2 regions of the Virgibacillus ainsalahensis genome follow, and region 2 is predicted to be linked to the other one. Evidence: a T-box and tRNA genes for the amino acid it is inferred to sense, from the RefSeq annotation. Region 2 holds a T-box; the other holds one or more tRNA genes.
What was found. A T-box is a leader RNA that pairs with one kind of tRNA and senses whether it is charged. The one in region 2 lies ahead of serS (serine--tRNA ligase), so its partner is inferred to be a tRNA-Ser.

Region 1 (7,872 bases), 1.5 Mb from region 2:
TTTTGCTTTTAGGTTTATTTACACAAGCAGTTTCTTTTCTGCAGGGACAGTTTAATTTAAACCCAGAGATGACCATTGCTTTTGCACATGGTAGTTTCAATTTAACCAATACTGTTATTCAACTTCCATTCATTGGTGCGTTAGCATGGCTCGTAACGAAAATAGTGCCTGGAGAAGACACCATTATTGAATACAAACCAAAACATTTAGATCCGATTTTTATCCAGCAATCGTCAACATTAGCGCTGGATCAAGCCAAGTCGGAAGTTATTCGCATGGGCGAATACGCATCCAAAGGGTTGGAAGAAACAAATCTGTATTTAACTACAAATCAGCAAAAACATTCAGAAATGGCCATGCAGGTAGAGGGTGCCTTAAATAATCTGGATCAGAAAATAACAGAATATCTTATTAATATTTCTGCAGATTCTCTAACAGAGGCAGAAAGTTCTAAGCATACGGCTTTAATGGATACTGTCCGTGATATTGAACGGATTGGCGACCATTTTGAGAATATTATTGAATTAATTGATTATAAAATATCAAATAAAGTGCATTTAACAGAGCAGGCAGAAGAAGATCTTAATAATATGTTTGATTTAACGATTCTTACTGTGAAACAGTCAGTAAAAGCCTTAGAAAATGTGGATAGAGAAGAGGCGCTTGCAGTAGTTCAAAAAGAAGAAGAAATAGACAAAATGGAACGCACTTACCGTAAGAAACACATTATACGGATGAATGAAGGTCTTTGTAACGGATCGGCTGGTATCGTATTTGTAGATTTGATTAGTAATTTAGAACGAATTGGCGATCATGCTGTTAATATAGCTGAAGAGGTCCTGGAAGAATAGTATTTGCCAAGAGAAGGGGAAAGCCCCTTCTCTTTATTTTCGTTCCTTATAAGCCTTTATAGGGAGTTACAGGTGCACATCAGATAAAGGCATGCTTTAAGAGGCACATTATATTGACCTTCCTTTTATAGTGGGTGATTAAAGTACTTTAGATTTCATTTTTTTGTATCTGTATAAATGTTTTTTAAGTTTTTAATTGAAATCCAAAGTTTAAAATGCTATATTATATATTGTCGCTTGGATAGCTACATAATGAATTAGAAAGAATACTGATATTTATTTGTAATCCTTAGTTGTGTAACTAAGTTATGCATATAGAAAAGTTTTCTAATCAAAACAACGAAAAAATTAAAATGTTAACAAAAGATATTGACAGATCTTGTCGAACATGATAAATTATATTTCGTCGCTGTTAATTTAAGTTAATAAATCTGCAGCAATACGAAATCAATTATTCCACAGTAGCTCAGTGGTAGAGCTATCGGCTGTTAACCGATCGGTCGCAGGTTCGAATCCTGCCTGTGGAGCCAATATGGCGGTGTAGCTCAGCTGGCGAGAGCGTACGGTTCATACCCGTGAGGTCGGGGGTTCGATCCCCTCCGCCGCTACCAATAAATAACAGATGGCGGTCGTGGCGAAGTGGTTAACGCACCGGATTGTGGCTCCGGCATACGTGGGTTCGATCCCCATCGATCGCCCCATTAAAATTAAATATAAAGGACCCTTAGCTCAGCTGGTTAGAGCTATCGGCTCATAACCGATCGGTCGCAGGTTCGAGTCCTGCAGGGTCCACCATCAAAACTCGGAGGAATACCCAAGTCTGGCTGAAGGGATCGGTCTTGAAAACCGACAGGGGTGTCAAAGCCCGCGGGGGTTCGAATCCCTCTTCCTCCTCCATACATATTTAAAGTAATTATGAATCAGATGATAGAATTAAAATTGTCGAAAGCAATGTTTTAAAAAGCACAGAATTTGAATTATAAAATATATAATACGGCTCGGTAGCTCAGTCGGTAGAGCAAGGGACTGAAAATCCCTGTGTCGGCGGTTCGATTCCGTCCCGAGCCACCTTTTGTTAACAAGCGAATTGCTTGTTTTTTTATTTAGTAAAAAATGTTTAAATGAATGATGTTTTAATTAACAGTAAAAGGGAATAGTTTTCATGTTGGAGAAAATTCTACTTTTTGTACATGCATAAAGTTTGCATACCCAGTAAAGCTTTGATAACCTTTACACTAAAGGGTGAATTTTCAATCCTTTTAATAACAATTTTATTAGAGGAGGAACACTAAAAATGGCAAAATTTGAATTACCAGAACTACCTTATGCATATGATGCATTAGAACCAACAATTGACAAAGAAACGATGAACATTCACCATACCAAGCATCATAATACGTATGTTACAAAGTTAAACGGTGCGTTGGAAGGACATGCAGATCTTCAGGAGAAATCAGTTGAAGATTTAATCAGTAATCTGGACGCTGTACCTGAGAGTGCACGTACTGCAGTCCGCAATAATGGTGGCGGACATGCAAACCACAGCCTTTTCTGGAAAGTTTTATCGCCAAATGGCGGTGGAGAGCCATCTGGGGAATTAGCTGATAAAATCAATTCAAAATTCGGCAGCTTTGATAAATTCAAAGAAGAATTCGGCAATGCTGCAGCAGGACGCTTTGGCTCAGGATGGGCTTGGCTTATTCTAAATAATGGAGAACTTGAAATAACAAGTACACCTAACCAGGATTCACCTATTATGGAAGGCCAAACTCCATTACTAGGTCTGGATGTTTGGGAGCATGCTTATTATCTAAAGTATCAAAATAAACGCCCTGATTATATTGCTGCATTTTGGAATGTTGTAAATTGGGATGAAGTAGCAAAAAATTATAGTGAAGCAAAATAATAATGATAAACGATGAAAACACGGGAAGTGACTCCCGTGTTTTTTTATTTGCAACAGTAAGATTAAAACCTTCCTACTACCTGGATTTCCTAATGGTAATTATTGTTTAATGCATCCAATTTGCATATCTGGTACTCGGGTTGATAACACTATAAATGACAAAAAGGGGTATCAGTTATGTTAAAAAAAATGAATTTTTTTCAAGATAAACTGGATATAAATCGTGATTTATTATTATTACTGGTCATTGGTGGACTCTATTCATTAGGACTCTTCCTGTCAAATACATTTGTTAATATATATTTGTGGAAGCAATCCGGAGATTATATCACCATTGCTATGTACAATTTGGGCATCGTTATATTTCAGCCACTTACCTTTATACTTGCAGGAAAGATTGCAAAGAAAATTGACAGAGTGATCGTATTAAGGCTAGGAGTAATTTTTTTATCTCTGTTTTTTTTAAGTGTATTAATAATAGGTGAAAATGCTTCTACATTTAATTTTATGCTGGGGAGTTTACTTGGAATCGGTTATGGCTTTTATTGGCTGGCATTTAATGTATTAACATTTGAAATAACTGAACCGGAAACGAGAGACTTCTTTAATGGCTTTTTGGGTGTGCTACAATCATTTGGTGGAATGGTTGGCCCGTTACTGGCAGGGACAATAATTGCAAGGATGACTGAAAACCTTGGATACACTACAATTTTTACACTTTCATTTATCTTATTTATTTGTGCGGTAGCTTGCAGCTTTTTCTTAAATCGCCGCCAGGCAGAAGGCAGTTTTCATTTTAAAAGAGTTGTGGAAGAAAGACATCATAATAAAAATTGGAATCGGATTTTATATGCACACCTGGCACAAGGATTAAGGGAAGGAATTTTTCTTTTTGTGATTACGATATGGGTGTATTTGGTAACTCAAAGTGAATTTGCTTTAGGAACATTCAACTTATTTTTATCCGGACTTTCATTTGTGTTTTATTTTATTGCCACCAAATTTATCAAATCACATTTAAGGAAAAAGGCAATATTAATCGGTGCGTTAATCCTTTATTTTTCAATTTTTATCATTATATTTGATATAAGTTATCTATTGCTGATTATTTATGCAATATGTATTGGGATTGCATATCCAATTATCAATGTGCCTTATGTTTCTCTAAGCTATGATGTCATAGGAAAGGCTTGGAAGGCAAAGGATCTACGTGTAGAATATATCGTTGTAAGGGAATTGTTTGTTAATCTGGGCAGATTTATATCCATTGGTGTTTTTCTGATAGCTGTCTCTATTTTTTCTGCAGAACAGATCATCCCATGGTTATTGGTCATTTTCGGGACGGGACATTTATTTATTTATTTATTTGTAAAGGATATTTACCTGACAGCACCAAATAAAAAGGAAGTTATGATAAAAGATCAGATGACAGATGAAAAAAATCGTTAAACCTGTTAGAATTTGTTCTTAGAAATGGTATAATTAATAATGGATATTTAGCAAACCATTTCATTTGGGGGAGAATAAATGAAAAATAAGAAAAAGAAAAAAGCACAACTTCCCTTCCGATTAAACATATTATTTTTCATTGTATTTTTATTATTTTCTGTTTTGATACTTCAACTGGGAGTAGTTCAAATACTGAATGGGGAAGATTTTCAGGATGAAATTGACCGCACTATACAGGATACAACAAAAATACCTGTACCACGGGGGAAAATTTATGATCGTAATCATGATGTTGTAGTAGACAATGATCCTGTCTACTCTATTACATACACCCCGCCGAAAGGAGTGCAGGCAGAAGACCGGCTTGAAGTAGCGGAAAATTTGGCAGAATTTATTTCTATGGATAGTAAAGAAGATCTGGAAGGTATTACAGAAAGAAACAGGAAGGAATATTGGTACTTAAATAACACCGAGGAAGTGGAAAGCCGTGTCTCAGATGAAGCAGCAGCTGAAATGAGTAATTCGGAATATTATAATGAAGTTTTGGATCGTATTACAGAAGAAGAAATAAGTGACTTCTCAAAAGCAGAAGAGGAAGTTATAGCCATAAAGAAAGAATTGGATAAAGCTTATTCCCTAACGCCTCAAATTGTAAAGAATGAAGATGTTACTCCAGAGGAATATGCCCGGGTAGCTGAAAATCTGGATAAACTTCCAGGGATTAATGCGACAACGGATTGGAACAGGGACAATGCTTATGGTGATACTTTAAATTCTCTTCTCGGATCAATAACAGATCAGGAACAAGGTATACCTGCCGAATCAGAAGATTACTATTTAACAAGAGGATACAGCAGAAATGACCGTGTCGGTACAAGTGGATTGGAAGAACAATACGAAGATGTTCTTAGGGGAAGGAAGGAACAGATTCAGTACACGACAGATAAAAGTGGCAGAACGATAGATTCCAAGACTGTAGTTGAAGGGAAACGTGGAAAGGACTTAGTTCTCACAATAGACATGGAATTTCAGGAAGAAGTGGATAACATTGTGCGTGAGGAGCTGCAGGCGGCAATAAGTGATAATCCGTATGAGAACAGATTCTTAAAGGACGCGTTAGCTGTTGTGATGGATCCACAAACAGGTGAATTGCTGGCAGTTTCCGGTCAAACGTATAACAGAGATGAAAATGAATATGAAAACAGTGCACATAAAACATTGTATGATGCACACCTTCCAGGTTCTACAATTAAAGGGGCCACAGTGCTGGCTGGACATCAGGCCGGTGTTATATCTCCTGGCCAAAGATTTTATGACAGGCCAATAAAAATCGGGGGAGGATCACCGAAAGGGTCTCTGAGTAGTACCATAGGTTCTGTAGATGATATTGGAGCATTGAAGTACTCATCTAACGTCTATATGTTTTATATTGCGTTAAAGATGGGCGGGGAAGACAGGTATCCATTTCCTAATGGCAGTTCAGCGGCTTTTGATACAAGTTCCTGGCAGGAAATGCGCAACTATTTCAGGCAATTTGGCTTAGGTACTGAAACAGGCATTGATTTTCCTTTTGAATCCCTTGGTTTCATCGGGGACAATCCGCATAGCCCGGGGCTATTAATGGACTATTCAATTGGGCAGTATGATTCATATACCACGATGCAGCTGGCTCAATATGTATCTACCATTGCTAATGACGGTTATCGTGTCCGGCCGCATTTTGTAAAAGAAATACGAGACCCGGTACCATCCATGGATAATCCGGGGCCGCTTTACAAAAGCATAAATACGGATGCATTGAACCGTGTTCAGATGGATCAGAGCAATATCGAACGTGTTCAGGAAGGGTTTAGACAGGTTTTCCAATCGCAAGGTGGTACTGGGTACAGCTATTATGCTGATAAGGATTATAATCCTGCTGGTAAAACGGGAACTGCGGAAAGTTTTGTTTACCCTGGTGACGGAACGAGTTTTGAAACGGAGAATCTGTCACTTGTCGGTTACGCTCCTTTCGATGAGCCTGAAATTGCATTTGCAGTTGTCGTACCGCATACTGCCAGTGGTGAATATCCAATCCAGCATGCGATTGGTGAGCGTATAATGGATACGTATTTTGATATAAAAGAAGACAGAGATGAAGAAGCGCAAGAATAAAATGATGAACCGTTAAATAAACAGAACAAAGATATAACATAAAATTTATACACTTTAACCAAAAACTCTAATCAATTTGACCGTTGATTAGAGTTTTTTAGATAGAGATTTGATATTTACAATTAATTTACATTTTTTTAAGAGAGAATTAATACTATTTAGTTATAATAGGTATACATTTACATCTAAGGAAAGTTGTTTTAAAAATGAAGTAATAAGGGGGAGTAAGAAATGGTTACACGCGGGCAATTCCAGAATGAAATGGAGAAAATAAAGCAGGAGATCATCGACCTTGCACAAGAAACTGGAGAAGCTTTGACAGAATCGATAGACGCTTTATATAATCAGGATATCAATCTGGCAAATAAGGTCATTGATAATGATAAAATGGTAGACAGAAAAGAATTGGATATAAATAATAAAACGTTATTACTTATTGCAAAACAACAGCCGGTTGCCACTGATTTGCGAAGATTGATTATTGCTTTAAGGATCGTTACAGATATAGAGCGAATGGGGGACAACGCTAAAAACATAGCCAATTCAACGCTGCACTTAGGGACAGATAACGAGTCGCCTGTGCCGGAAGGAATTAAGACGATGCAAGATTTTTGTATGGACATGCTGCAAACAGCTGTAATTGCTTTTGAAAATGAAGATATAACAATCGCCAGAAAGTTATCGGAGATGGATGATCAGGTTGATAAGTTTTATAAACGTACAATCAGTGAACTTCTGAGTGAAACAGCAACGAATCCTGATAAAATTCAATATGTTATGCAAATAGCTTTTTCAGCAAGATATCTTGAACGTTTTGCTGATCATATCACTAATATTGGGGAAAGTATATTGTTTTTAGTTAAAGGGGAAAATTATAATCTAAACTAGCATTAAAAAGCGATAAGGGCGAGATCCTTTGATTGGATCAGCCGCTTATCGCTTAATTTGTAATCTTCTCAGCAATTTCGTAAAAGCTCATATCATCCGATAACTCAAATTCACCAATTTGAATATACATACTGTAGTCGTGCTCATTTAAATATTGGATAAAGCTTTCAGTATCATCAATTATTTCATTTTCATCTAATATAGAACTTATGTCTGAAGAATCCATACCAGGAACTATATCCAGCATGTACGTAGTGACAGAATCTTCTTCTGCTTGTTCATCTTCCGAATTGTTTTCTTTCACGGTTTCGTCTTCGGAATCCTCATTTTCATCAGGTTCTTCCTCTGTGTCTTCTGTTTTCTCCATGGCATTACTTGCTTCACTATCATTACCGCCATTTACTGAAAGAGAGATATATTCCGATTCTGTTAGCACACGGTAACCCTCTGTCTCGATTGCCGGAATCATTTCATCAATAGATAGCTGATCGGCATTATTTTCACGTGTCTCAAAAAAGTAAATCCCAATAAGCATTACCATTCCAGCAGTGAATAAACCTATAGCGAATGAACGAACTGGCTGTTTCATATTTTTCTCCTTCTGCTTATTTTTTTGCAGTTAGG
Region 2 (7,872 bases):
ACTTCAGGAATCAACACTGATCCATCTTCCTGCTGATAATTCTCCAAAATTGCCGCAACGGTTCGGCCGATAGCAAGCCCGGATCCATTTAATGTATGAACAAATTCCGGTTTTCCTTTTGCATCTCTACGGAAACGGATGCCGGCACGTCTTGCCTGGAAATCTTCAAAGTTGGAGCAGGAAGAAATTTCACGATAGGTTTCCTGACTTGGAATCCAAACTTCAATATCGTATTTTTTTGCTGCAGTGAATCCTAAATCGCCTGTACACATGCTCATCACCCGATATGGTAATTTCAGCAATTGTAATACTTTTTCTGCATTCGCTGTTAAAGTTTCCAATGATTCATAAGAATCTTCGGGTTTTGCAAAATGAACAAGTTCTACTTTGTTAAATTGGTGCTGACGGATAAGCCCGCGAGTATCCCGCCCGGCAGATCCCGCTTCGGAACGGAAATTGGCACTATATGCAACATACTTTTTAGGTAAGTCTTCAGATGATAAGATTTCATCACGATGGTAGTTGGTTACAGGAACTTCCGCCGTTGGTATCATAAAATAATCCCAGTCCTCAAGTTTAAAAACATCTTCTGCGAATTTAGGCAGCTGACCAGTTCCAGTAAGACTAGCACGGTTTACAATCTGTGGTGGCATCATTTCGGTATAGCCATGTTCATCTGCATGCAGATCCATCATAAAGCTCATTAATGCACGTTCAAGCCGTGTACCAAGTCCTTTATAAAAGACAAAACGGCTTCCGGTTACCTTTCCTGCACGTTCGAAATCCAGGATATCAAGATTTACAGCAATATCCCAGTGCGGCTGTGCTTCATTGGGAAACTCCGGGATATTGCCCCATTTTCTTGCTTCCACGTTGTCATCCTCATCTTCTCCCACCGGTACACTTTCATGGGGAATATTCGGGATGGAAAGCATAATGTGTTCAAGCTGTTCTTCTTTCTCTTTCAGCTCTTTATCCAGTGCGGAAATCTTGTCCCCAACCTCACGCATTTCGTTAATTGCAGGTGTTGCATCCTTTTTCTCTTTCTTTAAAACGGAGATTTGCTTGGATGCTTCATTTCGTTTTGCTTTTAGTTTTTCCGTTTCTGCAATCAGATTCCGGCGTTTTTCATCAAGCTCTTCAAACCTGTCCAGTTCAGATAAATCTTCCCCCCGATGACTTAATTTTTCTTTTACTTCTTCAAGGTTATTGCGTAGAAATTTCATGTCCAACATGTGTAATTCCTCCTTATATTTATATATTAGAAAACCTGGCATTCACCAAGCGTTTAACGGCGAGTTCCTGCTGTACTTATGCAGTAAGAAGGTTTTATACCTTTGTATGAAATATTGGTTTCTTACTGCCAAAAAAAACTCCCGCCCCTACACTGTAGGGACGAGAGTATATTTTCCCGCGTTGCCACCCTTGTTGAAGAGATGAACTCTTCCGGCTCACAGCTTTTAACGGTGCTTCAACCGGGTTTACTTACTAGTGGAGGTGAAAAATCTCCACATTCAATAAACCAGTTCAAGGATGGATTCCCAGTACCCCAACATCGGTTCACACCTGCCACCGACTCTCTATAGAAGGATGTACTGTTACTACTTCCTATCGTAACTTTTCCTTTTTAATTATCTTATATCATAGCTAATTTCCCATCAGGATGCAAGTGTTTGTAATGATTGTTCCACCATACCAACAAAATATGCAATACATCGATTATCTTCTGTCAGCTCCGGATGGAATGCGGTACATAAATAATGCCCTTGTTTTGCTGCGACAACCCGTCCTTCATAGGATGCAAGAATCTCAACCTCCGGACCAGCTTCTGTCACATATGGTGCACGAATAAATACGGCATTGAAATCATCAGCTACGTTTGCAATTTCCATCGCTGCTTCAAAACTTGCAACCTGACGGCCAAACGCATTACGGGCCACTGTTATATCCATTAATCCAAGGTGAGCATTTTCCTGTCCCTCTATGGCATTTGCCATTAGAATGAGTCCGGCACATGTGCCAAATACAGGTTTCCCTTGCTTTCCAAAATTTTGGATTGCATCGAAGAAGTCATAGCTGTCAATCAGACGGCGCATTGTGGTACTTTCGCCACCGGGAAGAATCAATCCATCAATATCTTCAAGCTGTTCTTTACGTTTTACTTCGATTGCTTCAGCTCCGCTTTCTTCCACAGAACGGATATGTTCACGAATTGCACCCTGTAGAGCAAGTACACCAATCGTAGTCACAGGATACACCTCCTTTTATTCGCTTCGGTCCTGCATGCGATCTTCTGCAGAAATTGTACTCATTTCAAGTCCTTTCATAGCTGTACCAAGATCTTTGGAAAGCTCTGCAATTAATTTATAGTCTTGATAATGCGTAGTTGCTTCAACAATTGATTTAGCAAATTTTGCTGGGTTCGCTGATTTGAAGATTCCAGATCCAACGAAAACGCCATCTGCACCTAATTCCATCATTAGTGCTGCATCCGATGGTGTGGCAATACCACCTGCTGCAAAGTTAACAACAGGCAAGCGCCCTTCTTCACGTATCTCAAGCATTAAGTCATATGGTGCACCAATTTCTTTTGCATAAGTCATCACTTCATCTTTAGACATCGAAGAAAGCTTGCGAATCTCCGATTGTACCTCACGCATATGACGAACCGCTTCAACGATATTCCCAGTACCAGGTTCTCCCTTTGTACGGAGCATGGAAGCACCTTCACCGATTCTGCGGGTTGCTTCTCCCAAATTACGGCAGCCACAGACAAAAGGAACGGTATAAGCCGATTTATTCAAATGAAAAACATCATCTGCAGGTGTTAATACTTCACTTTCATCGATATAATCCACGCCCATTGATTCAAGGACGCGAGCTTCTACAACATGTCCGATACGTGCTTTTGCCATAACCGGAATGGATACGGCATTTAATACTTCCTCTGTTATTGTCGGATCAGCCATACGGGCAACTCCACCTGCTGCACGGATATCAGATGGAACACGTTCCAAAGCCATTACTGCTACTGCCCCAGCTTCTTCGGCTATTTTTGCCTGCTCGGCGTTAACAACATCCATAATTACGCCGCCTTTTTGCATTTCAGCCATGCCTCGTTTTACACGTTCTGTTCCTGTGTTTACCATATCTGTTTCCCCCTGTATTATGTTTTTTTATGAAAATAATCCTTTAATCCAGTCTACAGCTGTAGTAAATAAATTACTGAAAAAGTCACCAATGGCTCCTAATGTCAGCATAAACCAATTATCTTTCTCTACAGCCTCATCTGCCACTAATGTAACAGAATCACTGCTTTCAGAAAATATGTAGCCATAGTCCGTTTCACCATCATAGACAATCTCGGCTGTACCGAGCTGTTCACCCTGTTCAATTGGTGCAATTAATTCCCCATCTTCGTTTAACTTCTCTTCATCAAGGGTATATTGAAGCGAATACAGTTCTTCTTCTCCAGATTTGATCGGTATAGAAAAACCTTCAGCTATCGAAACATTTAGTTCATTTTCTTTCCCTTTTGCTACAGGAATTACAGATTCATTCTCTTTCTGATATCCGGCAGGGAACAGTTCCTCTGTTTGGAAATTATCATAACCATAATCCATCAGTTTAGCTGTTTCCTGGAAACGTTCTTCTTTGCTATTGGTTTTCATTACTACTGAAATCAGTCTCTGTCCATCACGTTCAGCTGTTCCGGTAAAGGTAAATCCGGCAAGTTCTGTGTTACCTGTTTTCAAACCATCCATGCCTTCATAGTGGAACTGCTCAAGGTATGTAGCTTCATGTGGAAGCATCCAATTTAAATTTTCGACAGTGTAATCTTCAAACTCTACTTCTGTCATACTGGAAATTTCCAATGCTTCCTCAAAATCATTTACTAAATGATAAGCGAGCAATGCTGATGATCTTGCTGATAATAAATTTGAACCATTCGGGTCAGTTCCTTCGGGGCGATTATCACCTAAGGAGGAGTTGTCCAATCCGCTCGAATTCACAAATTTATAATCCGTCAGATTCAGTTCTTCAGCTTTTGCATTCATCATCTCTACAAATGCTGTTTCCGATCCGGCAATTAGCTCTGCTAGTGCTATGGTTGTAGCATTATCGGAAAAAACAGCCATTGCTTCGTATAATTCCCGTACCGTATAATCCTTATCCTGCGTCAAACCCACACCGGAAAATAATGGATTTGCAGAAATACTGTAGGGATAATCACTGATTTGTGTCGTTGTATCCCAGCTTATTTCGCCTTCATCAATTGCTTCGAGGACCAAGTACTCTGTCATCATTTTTGTCATACTGGCCGGCGGAAGCTCTGCATCCGGGTTTTTTGCATATAATACTTTTCCTGTTTCTGCATCAACTAAAATAGCCGATTCAGCATTTAAACTTAATTCATCTTCTGCCTTGGCAGTAAAGGGCTGTGTAACTACCGATGTCATCATTACTAATGCAATCAGCAATAATGAAAAACTCGCTTTTCTATTGTATTTCAACTTTCCGTACCTCCACTGTATTTTAAACGTCTGTTTGCATCCTTACGATTAAATAAGTCGCACTTAATTATTTTACCACAGAAAAAAATAAAAAAATAGACGGGGAACCATCCCCATCTTATTTTTTTATAAAGCTGTGATTAGAATGTGTAATTTGGTGCCTCTTTCGTGACTTGAACATCATGCGGATGACTCTCACGCAGACCTGCGTTCGTAATTCGGATGAAGCGTGTATCATTGCGCAGGGCATCAATCGTTGCAGTACCGCAGTATCCCATTCCTGCACGTAAGCCACCGATAAGCTGGTGAATGGTATCTGCGAGTGGACCTTTATATGCAACCCTGCCTTCAATGCCTTCTGGAACAAGCTTTCTGTTATCAGAGGACTCCTGGAAGTAGCGATCTTTTGAACCGGATTTCATTGCACCAACAGAACCCATTCCCCGATATACTTTAAATTGTCTTCCCTGATAAATTTCCGTTTCTCCGGGACTTTCTGATACTCCTGCAAACATACTGCCAAGCATGACAGCATGTGCCCCGGAAGCAAGTGCCTTTACGATATCGCCGGAATATTTGATGCCACCATCTGCAATGACAGGGACATCATATTCAGCCGCTGCAACTGCACAGTCATGAACGGCAGTTATTTGCGGTACACCGACACCTGCCACGACTCGTGTTGTGCAAATTGATCCTGGCCCGATTCCAACTTTGACAACAGATGCTCCTGCTTCAATTAAAGCCCTCGTTGCTTCAGCGGTTGCGACATTTCCTGCGATAATATCCAGATCCGGATACACCTTTCTTACTTCTTTCAATTGCTCTAAAACACCTTTAGAATGCCCATGTGCTGTATCTATTACAATCACATCAACACCCGCATCGACAAGTTTTTCAATTCGTTTCATCGAATCCCCGGTAACGCCGACTGCTGCAGCAACGATTAACCTTCCCTGTGAATCTTTTGCAGCATTTGGAAATTCAATTGCTTTTTCAATATCCTTGATTGTAATTAGCCCTTTTAAAATGCCTTCATCATCCAAAAGTGGCAATTTTTCGATTTTATATTTCTGCAGAAGTTTTTCAGCCTCTTCTAAAGTCGTCCCTACTGGGGCTGTGACAAGATCCTCACTTGTCATTACTTCTGAAATCATAATCGAATAATCCTGAATGAAACGCAGATCACGATTCGTCAAAATACCTACTAATTTTTGTTCTTCGATTGTATTAACAATCGGCACACCTGAAATGCGGAATTTACCCATGAGGTGTTCAGCATCAAACACCTGATGCTCCGGAGTCAGGAAGAAAGGATTTGTGATAACACCACTTTCCGAACGTTTTACCTTGTCCACCTGTTCAGCTTGATCTTCAATCGACATATTTTTATGAATGACACCAAAGCCACCTTGGCGAGCCATCGAAATAGCCATCGGCGCTTCTGTTACTGTATCCATACCGGCACTGATGAAAGGTGCATTCAGTTTCAAGTTAACCGATAAATCTGTATGAAGCTGTACTTGGTTTGGCAATACCTCCGATTCAGCTGGCATCAACAATACATCATCAAATGTTAAACCTTCTTTTGCAAATTTATCTTCCCGCATTTTTATCCTCCTTTGAAATTAAATGTGTATGGAATCTATTTAATTGGTTATACTACGTAGGTACTACTATTTTCATTTACTTTACGTCATCAATAGATGTTTTTCAACCACATTGTAAAAGTAAAAATATTCAAATTTTTAAAATATTTAGCGGGGTGGGGGGTAAAGCATAATGAAGTTTCAGTCATTCGATGCTTTTTATACAAACCTGCAAAACTTGCAAACAAGCCAAAACTACTTAAAAAACTGTTATCGACTGCTACCAAACATAGATGCCGAGTCAAAGAGCTTTGAAAACAGTGCTACATTTATGTATTACCTTGAACATGGGCAGCTTTTTTTAAAAGAGGGGGAAGAGGTTGATGTCAGATTAAAGCCGATTTTGTATTTTTATGGAATGGTCCACCTGCTGAAGGCATGTTTATTAACAAGAAGGCCGGACTACCCAGAGTCGACTGCAATCCTGGCCCATGGCGTGACAGCCAGAAAGCGGAAGAAAAAGCAATACAGCTTTTTTTTGGATGAAGTGAAAATCCAACAAAACGGCTTATTCACCTATACCTACCAGCATTTATTCGCTTCTAAACATCCTCCGTTTACAAAAGTCAAAATGGATATCTTGCTTGAGTTAATTCCGGAAATGAATGATTTTTTCTTGTGGCAAAAAAAGGAGAAAAGTGTGGAAGTAGGGGAGGTTGGAAGAACAACATTAAACTTCCCTTTAGATCTATTGGACAGCTATCATTTAACGGAAAAGGCATTTATCAATCGTATCAGCCATTATTTACCACCTATCAAAAATACAGGAAAAACAAAAAAATACCTTGTTATAAAACTGGAAAAATCCATTGGCACATCATCCATAGGACCATTTTATTTCCATCTGCTAAAACAGAAAATTTACTTTCCATATGATCGGGGACATTTTGTTCAAATACCGGAAATCATGATTCACTATCTGCTGTTATATAACTTGAGCATGATTTCAAGATACGAAACCGAATATTGGGGAGAGCTGTTTTCCACAAAATACGGACAGGATTATTCCATCATCTTCCATTATTTAACAGTGGCAGCTGAGAAAATACCAATTCTGCTTGGTAACCTTTTAATAGAAAGGGCCTCATTATACTAATGAGGACCAGATTTTTATAGCGATAAAGCTTTAGTAATGCAGTAAGATAGTTTTATACTTTTGTATGAAAACAACTGTTATTAGCACGGAAAAAATTATTCAGTATAGCCCAAGATTATACTTTTTTCCGGTTGGCTCTTTTAATAAATCTTGTTGCTCTTAAACGTCGCATTTGATATAAAAGACGACGTAACTTTATCATGGTTTTGCTTTCTTCCATTCCTTTTGAACCCGAGTGCTATCACAATCGCTTCGGCAGAATACTTCGCTTTCCGCGGGCACGGCTTCAGCCTCCTCGCGGAAGATCGCCGCTGCGGGGTCTTACGTAAAGTGCTGTTCCCACAGGAGTCTGCGTATTCTGCCTACGCTGGGAGTGGTGTTCTGGTTATAGAAAGGATAAAGCTCATGGAATCTATAATTCATGGAGGCTTTCTCACTCAAATAGAAAGCTATTCTAAGCTGCTAAAAAAATGCGAGACTCCTACGGGAAAAGGAAAAGCTGAAGACCCCGCAGTGAGCGAATTAAAGAACATAGGCTAAGAACGCCCCGTCCTGGGGCAACGCCTATGTGACCAACATCGTGTTGGCCCGAGGCTGAAGCGTTCCCCGTGGA

Region 1: it has a tRNA-Ser gene. The T-box ahead of serS (serine--tRNA ligase) is inferred to sense a tRNA for this amino acid. The anticodon was not compared.

The regions. Positions count from the first base shown of each region.
Region 1 covers NZ_AP043943.1:1,967,125-1,974,996, reverse strand. The annotation lists gene ACZ427_RS09615 (Na/Pi cotransporter family protein) at 1-851, shown strand, start outside; tRNA gene ACZ427_RS09610 (tRNA-Asn) at 1,307-1,381, shown strand; tRNA gene ACZ427_RS09605 (tRNA-Met) at 1,386-1,462, shown strand; tRNA gene ACZ427_RS09600 (tRNA-His) at 1,477-1,552, shown strand; tRNA gene ACZ427_RS09595 (tRNA-Ile) at 1,570-1,646, shown strand; tRNA gene ACZ427_RS09590 (tRNA-Ser) at 1,656-1,748, shown strand; tRNA gene ACZ427_RS09585 (tRNA-Phe) at 1,847-1,919, shown strand; gene ACZ427_RS09580 (superoxide dismutase) at 2,146-2,757, shown strand; gene ACZ427_RS09575 (MFS transporter) at 2,935-4,206, shown strand; gene ACZ427_RS09570 (peptidoglycan D,D-transpeptidase FtsI family protein) at 4,285-6,360, shown strand; gene phoU (phosphate signaling complex protein PhoU) at 6,592-7,248, shown strand; gene ACZ427_RS09560 (hypothetical protein) at 7,301-7,837, opposite strand.
Region 2 covers NZ_AP043943.1:3,508,234-3,516,105, forward strand. The annotation lists gene serS (serine--tRNA ligase) at 1-1,235, opposite strand, end outside; T-box leader at 1,389-1,624, opposite strand; gene pdxT (pyridoxal 5'-phosphate synthase glutaminase subunit PdxT) at 1,659-2,249, opposite strand; gene pdxS (pyridoxal 5'-phosphate synthase lyase subunit PdxS) at 2,265-3,149, opposite strand; gene ACZ427_RS17470 (serine hydrolase) at 3,177-4,514, opposite strand; gene guaB (IMP dehydrogenase) at 4,655-6,124, opposite strand; gene ACZ427_RS17480 (YaaC family protein) at 6,297-7,259, shown strand.